One region of the Streptomyces sp. NPDC005017 genome, then DNA from elsewhere that is predicted to be linked to it. Evidence: riboswitches for the same ligand, from Rfam matches in the RefSeq annotation. Region 1 holds a riboswitch; the other holds the start of a gene.
What was found. A riboswitch is a leader RNA that binds a small molecule or an ion and turns the genes downstream of it on or off. The one in region 1 is predicted to bind glycine.

Region 1 (5,110 bases):
CGGGCGCTGTCGCCGCTGGTGGAGCCGCTGAGCCTGGACGAGGCGTTCGTGGACCTGGAGGCCGGTGAGGCGGCCTGGGACGCCGGTTCGGCACGGCTGAGCGGGGCCAAGCTGCGCGCGGACATACGGGCCGTCACCGGGCTCACGGGCTCGGTCGGGCTGGCGGCCTCCAAGATGCTGGCGAAGATCGCCTCCGAGCAGGCCAAACCGGACGGGCTGGTGCTGATCGAGCCGGGCACCGAGCGGGCGCTGCTCGGGCCGATGTCCGTGCGGACCCTGCCCGGGGTGGGGCCCGCGACGGGCGACCACCTGAGACGGGCGGGCATCCACACGGTCGAGGAGCTGGCCGAGGCCGGTGAGGACGAGCTGGTGCGACTGGTCGGCAGGGCGCACGGGCACGCGCTCTACGCGATGGCGCTCGCGCGCGACGAGCGGTCCGTGGTGGCCGAGCGGGAGACCAAGTCGGTGTCCGTCGAGGACACCTACGACGTGGACATCCACGACCGGGTGCGGGTCGGGCTGGAGGTGCAGCGGCTGGCCGACCGCTGCGTACGGCGGCTGCGGGGGGCCGGGCTGTCCGGGCGGACGATCCAGCTCAAGGTACGGCGCTACGACTTCTCGACCCTGACCCGCTCCGAGACGCTGCGGGGGCCCACCGACGACCCGGTGGTGGTGCGGGAGGCCGCGCTGCGGCTGCTGGAGGCCGTCGACACCACGGGTGGGGTGCGGCTGCTCGGGGTCGGGGTGAGCGGCCTGGCCGACTTCACCCAGGAGGACCTGTTCGCGCAGGCCGCGGGGGAGGCGGTGCAGGTGGCCGAGGACGAGTCTCGCGAGGAGCGGTCGAAGGAGGACGCCGAGGAGCCCCAGGAGCGGCGGTGGGCACCGGGGCGCGACGTCCACCACGCCGAGCACGGGCACGGGTGGGTGCAGGGCAGTGGTCTGGGGCGGGTCACGGTGCGGTTCGAGACGCCGACGTCGGAGGTGGGGCGGGTGCGGACGTTCAGGGTCGAGGACCCTGCTCTTTCTGTGGCGGAACCGTTGCCGCTGGTGCGGGGCCCTGCCGGGCGGGGTGCCTGGTCGTAGTGGTCGACGGGTGTGCGGCTCGGCGCGGAGGGGTTTGGCTGCGGGCCGTTCGTGGCTGGTCGCGCAGTTCCCGCGCCCCTCAGGGGTGGTGGAGGGTGGGTGGGGCGATTCGGACTTCGGCTGCGGGCAGTGGGTGGCTGTCGCGCAGTTCCCCGCACCCCTTGAGAAGGCGTGGTCAGGGGCCCCGGGGCTTGTTTGGTGGGGGAGGGGTGGGTTAGCGGGGGTCTTCCTTGCCTGCGATGTTTCCGAAGTCGCGGTCGGGGAGCGGGGGAGGCGGTGCCACGTCCAGGCCGTAGTGGTGGTAGAGCTGGAGTTCCTGTTCGGGGGAGAGGTGGCGGCCCACCCCGAAGTCGGGTGCGTCCTTGATCAGGGCTCGCTCGAAGGGGACGTGGAGTGTGCCCTCGATCAGTTCGCTGGGCTCCAGGGGGACGAAGGCGTCCCTGGAGAAGAGGCCGGTGCGTATCGCCGCCCATTCCGGCACGCCGGTCGCGTCGTCGAGGTACACCTCGTCGATCGTGCCGATCTTCGTGCCGTTGCGGTCGAACGCCTTGCGGCCGATCAGGTTGCGCGGATCGATGTCGGTCTGCACGAGCCCTCCACTTGGTCGGCACTCATCCGTAAGCACTACGAAAGAGCACATTGGTGAGCCCGGCCACTCGAAGGCCCGCTCGGGAACCGCGCTGGTAGGCTTGCAGAGGCTGCTGACCCCGTGCGGGAGAGTCCTCCGGTAGTTGTCGGAGGCGCCGAAGGAGCAAATCCTCCCCGGAATCTCTCAGGCCCACGTACCGCACGGACGAGGTCACTCTGGAAAGCAGGGCGGGTGTTCACGGTCCGCTCTCACCGACGGTGAAAGCCGGGTGCCCTCCGGGCGTCCGGTGAAGCTCTCAGGTTGAGATGACAGAGGGGGAGGCCGTCGGGGTACCAGCGCCGTGGTGCCCCTCGAAGGTCGCGTCAGACCAGGAGGCCTCCGCAATGACCGCCCAGCGCACGCCGCTCTCCGAGCTCGAACAGGGCATCCCCTTCGAGCAGCGCCACATCGGGCCCGACCAGGAGGCGCGGGCCAAGATGCTCGCGCACGTCGGTTACGGCTCCCTCGACGAGCTCACCGCCGCCGCGGTACCCGATGTGATCAAGAACGCCGATGCCCTGGACCTGCCGGGCGCGCGGACCGAGGCCGAGGTGCTCGCCGAGCTGCGCTCGCTGGCCGACCGCAACCAGGTCCTCGGTTCCATGATCGGTCTGGGCTACTACGGCACCTTCACGCCGCCGGTCATCCTGCGCAACGTCATGGAGAACCCGGCCTGGTACACGGCGTACACCCCGTACCAGCCGGAGATCTCGCAGGGCCGCCTCGAGGCGCTGCTGAACTTCCAGACCATGGTCGCCGAGCTGACCGGCCTGCCCACCTCCGGCGCCTCCCTGCTGGACGAGGGCACCGCGGCCGCCGAGGCCATGGCGCTGTCCCGGCGCATGGGCAAGAACAAGAAGGGCCTCTTCCTGATCGACGCGGACGCGCTGCCGCAGACGATCGCCGTGATCGAGACCCGCGCCGAGCCGACCGGTGTCGAGGTCGTCGTCGCCGACCTGAGCGAGGGCATCCCGGCCGAGATCGCCGGGCGCGAGATCAACGGTGTGCTGGTCCAGTACCCCGGCGCCTCCGGTGCCGTGCGGGACATCAAGCCGGTCATCGACCAGGCCCATGAGCTCGGCGCGCTGGTGACCGTCGCCGCCGACCTGCTCGCGCTGACGCTGCTGAGGTCGCCGGGCGAGCTGGGCGCGGACATCGCGATCGGCACGACCCAGCGCTTCGGTGTGCCGATGGGCTTCGGCGGACCGCACGCCGGTTACATGGCCGTGCACGAGAAGTTCGCGCGCAGCCTGCCCGGCCGCCTCGTCGGCGTGTCCGTGGACGCGGACGGGAACAAGGCGTACCGGCTGGCCCTGCAGACGCGTGAGCAGCACATCCGCCGCGAGAAGGCCACCAGCAACATCTGCACCGCCCAGGTGCTCCTCGCCGTGATGGCCGGCATGTACGCCGTCTACCACGGCCCCGAGGGGCTGAAGGGCATCGCGCGGCGCACCCAGCGCTACGCGACGATCCTCGCCGCGGGCCTGGCCGGCGGCGGTGTCGAGCTGGTGCACGGCGCGTTCTTCGACACGGTCACCGCGCGCGTGCCCGGCCGTGCCGCCGAGGTCGTCGCCGCCGCGCGGGCGAACGGTGTCAACCTGCACCTCGTCGACGCCGACCAGGTGTCGCTCTCCTGCGACGAGACGACCACGCGCGAGCAGCTCGCCGCGGTCTGGGCGGCCTTCGGCGTCGAGGGCGACGTGGCGGCGCTGGACGCTGCCACCGAGGACGCGCTGCCGGCCGCGCTGCTGCGCACCGACGACTACCTCACCCACCCCGTCTTCCACCAGCACCGTTCCGAGACGGCGATGCTGCGCTACCTGCGCAGGCTGTCCGACCGTGACTACGCGCTGGACCGCGGCATGATCCCGCTGGGCTCCTGCACCATGAAGCTCAACGCGACCACCGAGATGGAGCCGGTCACCTGGCCCGAGTTCGGCCAGCTGCACCCCTTCGCGCCCGAGGAGCAGGCCGAGGGCTACCTCACGCTCATCCACGAGCTGGAGGACCGCCTCGCCGAGGTCACCGGCTACGACAAGGTCAGCCTCCAGCCCAACGCGGGCTCGCAGGGTGAGCTGGCCGGTCTGCTCGCCGTCCGCGGGTACCACCGCGCCAACGGCGACGAGCAGCGGACCATCTGCCTGATCCCGTCCTCCGCGCACGGCACCAACGCCGCCAGCGCGGTGATGGCCGGCATGAAGGTCGTCGTCGTGAAGACCGCCGAGGACGGCGAGATCGACGTCGAGGACCTGCGGGCGAAGATCGAGCAGTACCGCGACGAGCTGTCGGTGCTGATGATCACCTACCCGTCGACGCACGGTGTGTTCGAGGAGCACGTCGCCGACATCTGCGCCCAGGTGCACGAGGCCGGCGGCCAGGTGTACGTGGACGGCGCCAACCTCAACGCCCTGGTGGGCCTGGCCAAGCCGGGTCACTTCGGCGGCGACGTCTCGCACCTCAACCTGCACAAGACGTTCTGCATCCCGCACGGCGGCGGTGGCCCGGGCGTCGGTCCGGTGGCCGTCCGGTCCCACCTCGCGCCGTACCTGCCCAACCACCCGCTCCAGCCGTCCGCCGGCCCGGAGACGGGCGTCGGGCCGATCTCGGCCGCGCCGTGGGGTTCCGCGGGCATCCTGCCGATCTCGTGGGCGTACGTCCGGCTCATGGGCGGCGAGGGCCTGAAACGGGCCACGCAGGTGGCCGTGCTCTCCGCGAACTACATCGCCAAGCGCCTGGAGCCGCACTACCCGGTGCTGTACACCGGCCCCGGCGGGCTCGTGGCGCACGAGTGCATCATCGACCTGCGGCCGCTGACCAAGGCGACCGGCGTGAGCGTGGACGACGTCGCCAAGCGGCTCATCGACTACGGCTTCCACGCGCCGACCATGTCCTTCCCGGTGGCCGGCACGCTGATGATCGAGCCGACCGAGTCCGAGGACATCATCGAGCTGGACCGGTTCTGCGACGCGATGATCGCCATCCGCGCGGAGATCGAGAAGGTCGGCGCGGGCGAGTGGCCGGCCGAGGACAACCCGCTGTTCAACGCCCCGCACACCGCGGGCGCGCTGGGCGGGGAGTGGACGCACGCGTACTCCCGCGAGGAGGCCGTGTTCCCGGCCGGCGTGTCGGTGGCCGACAAGTACTGGCCGCCGGTGCGCCGGATCGACCAGGCGTTCGGTGACCGGAACCTGGTGTGCTCCTGCCCGCCGTTGGACGCGTACGAGGACTGACGGCCGGTGGTCCGGGGCCTGAGGCCCTGAGATCGGTCACGGAGAGGCCCTGCCCCCTCGGGGGTGGGGCCTCTCGGCGTACGGGGCCGACGCCGCATGTCGACGAAGCGACCCGAGGGCCGTGCGGGCGCCGGAGGTCAGGTGCGGTCGATGTGTACGTTTGTCGACT
Region 2 (5,110 bases), on a different contig from region 1:
GCCGCAGCGGGCCGGCCGGCTGGCGGTCCAGACCCGTCGCGATCCGGCGCAGATCGAGCCAGGGCACACCGACGCCGCCGCCATGGGCGTGCGGGTTGAGCCAGAGGCCGTAGTGGTCGGGGTACAGGGTGCGGGCCACGTCGAGGGCGTCGACGACCTCGTAGCTGCGGTTCCAGCCGCTGGCCGAAAGCTCCTGGGCGGAGGTCACACAGGGCGCGTAGGAGTGGCCGCCGACGTGCATCGTGCCGTACTGGGCGTCCGGGGAACCCGCCTGGCCGTGCCAGAGCAGCATCCAGACCTGGCCGGAGACGGGCGTCGCGAGGGCACGCAGGAGCGCCTCGTAGGCGTCGTAACGCCCCGGGGTGACCTGGCGCAGCGTGTGCTCGACCGTGCCGGTCGCGGCGGTGCCGCTCGCGCTCACTGTGTTACGCCCCTTCTTCTTCTGACCGGGTTATGAAACCAGGTTATGCCGTCCGGGGGGAGGACCGGGGGAGAGCTCGGTGGGTTCCGTGATCCCCTACTTCTGGAAGAACGGGCGCACCCTCTGCCGCATCCAGTCCCCCACCGGGTCCTGCGCCACGTCCAGCAGGACCAGGTTCACCGGCCACGGGACGGGGGCCTGGGCCAGGGCCCGGCCCAGGGCCGCGGTGGGCGCCGCGAGCGGGTCGCCGTCCAGCTGTGCGAGTTCGACACCGACGAACAGCGCCGGGTCGGCCGTCTCGATCGCGGCCAGACAGCGGCGGGCCGTGCGCACGACCCCGGTGGCGTCGAACTCGGCGGAGGCGGCGGAGAGGAAGGCGACGGGGTCTTCCTGCCAGTCGGGTTCGTACAGGCGGACGCGGCCGCCGCTCGCCGGGCCGTCCAGCGGGGTGCGGCCGGAGCGGCAGAGCTCGGCGACGGCGGCCGGCGGGAGGGGCACGCCGACCACGCCGCCGGGGTTGAGCGCGATGCCGGCCTGCGGGGGCAGACCGCGGGCGAACTCCACGGCGGGGGCGACGGCGTACGACATGTTCGGGCCCGCGCCGAGGCGGAACTGCTCCTCGGAGGTGAAGACCGGGACGTAGGCCTGGCCCTCGATCTCCAGGGTGGGCAGGTCGAGCTCGCCGCTGTCCGGGCCGCCGCCGGACGGCAGCGGCACCCAGACGAAGCTGCGGCCGAGGACCTCGACGAGGCGGGCGCCGGCCGACGGCACGCCGAGGGAGGCGGAGAGCACCTCCTCCAGTTCGTTGCCGGGCCATCCGCCGTGTGGATGGGGGTGCGCCTGCGCCGGGAAGTCCATCTGCTGCCTACCGCCTGCCGTGAACCTGCTGTGGCTGAAAGGCTAACCCGTACGTGCGGCCCGCCCGTCGGCGTGCCCGGCCCATGGGAACGGGCAAGCTCCCACGGCCGGTCCGTCAGCCCGTGAACCCGATCCGGCGCAGGGTGTCCGCGGCGTCCCGGTCGAGCAGGACGGCCGAGCCGCAGCCGCCGGGCAGTGCGCCGCGCTCGACGCGGCGCAGCAGGCGCGCGGCGGCGCCGCGGTGGCGGCGGAAGGCGTAGCGCGAGACCCCGCGGCCGCGCTCGCGCTGGCCGGCCAGGGCCTGCTCGGGGGTGACGTCGAGGAGCAGCAGATGCAGGGTGCCGCCGCGGCGGCGGGCCTCGCGGGTGAGCCAGCCGCGCACCCAGGCCTGGGTGCCGCAGTCGTGCACGACGACGCCCCGGCCGGTACGCAGGGCGCGGCGCAGTCGGGCGTAGTGGGCGAGGCGGACGAGTGGGCGGTAGACGGCGTACGGCAGGAAGCGGGGGGCGCGGGCGTCGAAGCGGTCGCGGGTGTCCTGGGAGTCGATGCGGGTACCGGGCACGGTCCGCCGCATCAGGGTGGACTTGCCGCTGCCGGGCAGTCCGGTGATCACGACGAGGTCGGCGGGGCCGAAGAGCAGGGCGTGCGGGCTGCGGCCGGCGCGCTCGCGCAGGTCGCGGACGACGGGTGCGGAGTGCGCGGGGCAGGCGTCCGTGGCCGGGGCACCGGTCCGTGCGGGCAGCGCGAGGGCCGGGCTCGTGGCGTACGGCGTGGTCCTGTTCACCGTGATCGTCCTCCCCTGGGGCGGGTCACGAGACCCTTGCCCATCGAGTGTAAAGAGACGGTAATCCGGTGCGCCTCCGGATTTCGTGTGCGTAGTGCCACAGCCCGGTTACAGATGCGGCCTGCCCTGCTCGGCGGATGCGTGCAATGATGGGCGCGCCAACTGCATACCGGCCGTTTGAATCCGCGCGGGAGAGTCCCCAGCCCGTCTGGGGCGCCGAAGGAGCAAGTCCCTCCCTTGAATCTCTCAGGCCCCGTTACCGCGCGGGCGAGGCACATCTGAAAAGCGGGCCGCTGCCAGCAGTGGTCCCACCCAAGGTGCAAGCCATGTCCTTCCCCCGCGTCACTGTACGTATGTGTACGGGCGGTCATGGCGAACCTCTCAGGTTCCGATGACAGATGGGGAGGAATGACCTCGCCTGTCGTGTACTTGGGAGACGACCGACCGATGAGCAGTACCGAACTGCGCCTTACCGCGCTCGACGCCCTGCATCGCTCGCTGGGCGCGACGATGACCGACTTCGCCAGCTGGGACATGCCGCTGCGCTACGGCTCCGAGCGCGACGAGCACAACGCCGTGCGGACCAGGGCCGGACTCTTCGACCTCTCGCACATGGGCGAGATCACCGTGACCGGCCCGCAGGCCGGGGCCCTGCTGAACTTCGCGCTCGTCGGCAACATCGCCGCCGTGGGCGTGGGCCGGGCCCGCTACACGATGATCTGCCGGGCCGACGGCGGCATCCTGGACGACCTGATCGTCTACCGGCTGGGCGAGACCGAGTACATGGTCGTCGCCAACGCCTCCAACGCGCAGGTCGTGCTGGACGCGCTGACCGAGCGCGCGGCCGGCTTCGACGCGGAGGTCCGCGACGACCGTGACGCGTACGCGCTGATCGCCGTCCAGGGCCCGGAGTCCCCCGGCATCCTGAAGTCGCTGACGGACGCCGACCTGGACGGCCTGAAGTACTACGCGGGTCTGCCCGGCACGGTCGCGGGCGTCCCGGCGCTGATCGCGCGCACCGGCTACACCGGCGAGGACGGCTTCGAGCTGTTCGTGAAGCCGGAGCACGCCGTGGCGCTGTGGCAGGCGCTGACCGAGGCGGGCGCGGGGGTCGGCCTGATCCCGTGCGGCCTGTCCTGCCGCGACACACTGCGCCTGGAGGCGGGCATGCCGCTGTACGGGCACGAGCTGACCACCTCGCTCACCCCCTTCGACGCCGGGCTCGGCCGTGTGGTCAAGTTCGAGAAGGAGGGCGACTTCGTCGGCCGCGAGGCGCTCACCGAGGCCGCCGCGCGCGCCGAGCAGAACCCGCCGCGGGTGCTGGTCGGTCTGGTCGCCGAGGGCCGCCGGGTGCCGCGCGCCGGTTTCGCCGTGGTCGCGGGCGGTGAGGTGATCGGCGAGGTCACCTCCGGCGCTCCCTCCCCCACGCTGGGCAAGCCGATCGCCATGGCGTACGTCGACGCGGCGCACGCGGCACCGGGCACCGCGGGTGTCGGCGTGGACATCCGGGGCAGCCACGAGCCGTACGAGGTCGTGGCGCTGCCCTTCTACAAGCGTCAGAAGTGACAGTTTCGTAGCACCGCCGCGATGGCGTCGGGCACGTTCGCGCTGCTCACGCACGCCCCGGGCGGTCCCCCTGCATCAGCATCACCTCGCGTACAGGAGAATTCAGGCCATGAGCAACCCCCAGCAGCTGCGCTACAGCAAGGAGCACGAGTGGCTGTCGGCCGCCGAGGACGGCGTGTCGACGGTCGGCATCACGGAGCACGCGGCGAACGCCCTCGGCGACGTCGTCTACGTCCAGCTCCCGGAGGTCGGTGACACGGTGACCGCGGGTGAGAGCTGCGGTGAGCTGGAGTCGACCAAGTCGGTCAGCGAGCTCTACTCGCCGGTCAGCGGTGAGATCACCGCCGTCAACCAGGACGTCGTGGACGACCCGGCGCTGGTGAACTCCGCTCCGTTCGAGGGCGGCTGGCTGTTCAAGGTCCGTGTCGCGGGCGAGCAGGACGACCTGCTCTCCTCCGACGAGTACTCCGCCTACATCGCCGGCTGAGGAGTCGCATGTCCTCCCTGAACACCCCCCTGCACGAGCTCGACCCGGAGGTCGCCGCGGCGATCGACGCCGAGCTGGTGCGTCAGCAGTCCACGCTCGAGATGATCGCGTCGGAGAACTTCGCTCCGCTCGCCGTCATGGAGGCGCAGGGCTCGGTGCTGACGAACAAGTACGCCGAGGGCTACCCGGGCCGCCGCTACTACGGCGGCTGCGAGCACGTCGACGTCACCGAGCAGATCGCGATCGACCGGATCAAGGACCTGTTCGGCGCCGAGTACGCCAACGTCCAGCCGCACTCGGGTGCCTCCGCGAACCAGGCCGCGCTGTTCGCGATGGCCAAGCCGGGCGACACGATCCTCGGTCTGGACCTGGCGCACGGCGGTCACCTGACCCACGGCATGCGCCTGAACTTCTCGGGCAAGCAGTTCGACGTGGTCGCGTACCACGTGGACGACGCGGGTCTCGTGGACATGGCCGAGGTCGAGCGGCTCGCCAAGGAGCACCGCCCGAAGGTGATCATCGCGGGCTGGTCGGCGTACCCGCGCCAGCTGGACTTCGCGGAGTTCCGCCGGATCGCCGACGAGGTCGAGGCGTTCCTCTGGGTCGACATGGCGCACTTCGCGGGCCTGGTGGCCGCGGGCCTGCACCCGAACCCGGTCGAGCACGCGCACGTGGTGACCTCCACGACGCACAAGACGCTCGGCGGCCCGCGCGGCGGCATCATCCTGGCGAAGAAGGAGTTCGCCAAGAAGCTGAACTCCTCGGTGTTCCCGGGCTTCCAGGGCGGTCCCCTGGAGCACGTGATCGCGGCCAAGGCGGTGTCCTTCAAGGTCGCCGCGGGCGAGGAGTTCAAGGAGCGCCAGCGGCGTACGGTGGACGGTGCCCGTATCCTCGCCGAGCGGCTGACGGCCCCCGACGCCCGTGAGGCGGGGGTGAACGTGCTGTCCGGCGGTACGGACGTGCACCTGATCCTGGTCGACCTGCGCGAGTCGGA

Region 2: linked by a shared signal. The riboswitch ahead of gcvT (glycine cleavage system aminomethyltransferase GcvT) and the one ahead of gcvP (aminomethyl-transferring glycine dehydrogenase) in region 1 are both predicted to bind glycine.

What each region holds. Positions count from the first base shown of each region.
Region 1 is NZ_JBIALD010000003.1:9,593-14,702, forward strand. Features, by position in the region: gene ACFYR0_RS05025 (DNA polymerase IV) at 1-1,083, shown strand, start outside; gene ACFYR0_RS05030 (PRC-barrel domain-containing protein) at 1,298-1,672, opposite strand; glycine riboswitch at 1,786-1,881, shown strand; gene gcvP (aminomethyl-transferring glycine dehydrogenase) at 2,056-4,941, shown strand; gene ACFYR0_RS05040 (molybdopterin-binding protein) at 5,079-5,110, opposite strand, start outside.
Region 2 is NZ_JBIALD010000029.1:69,308-74,417, forward strand. Features, by position in the region: gene ACFYR0_RS32150 (enhanced serine sensitivity protein SseB C-terminal domain-containing protein) at 1-421, opposite strand, end outside; gene ACFYR0_RS32155 (enhanced serine sensitivity protein SseB) at 518-1,279, opposite strand; gene ACFYR0_RS32160 (AAA family ATPase) at 1,395-2,069, opposite strand; glycine riboswitch at 2,242-2,335, shown strand; gene gcvT (glycine cleavage system aminomethyltransferase GcvT) at 2,511-3,629, shown strand; gene gcvH (glycine cleavage system protein GcvH) at 3,739-4,116, shown strand; gene glyA (serine hydroxymethyltransferase) at 4,125-5,110, shown strand, end outside.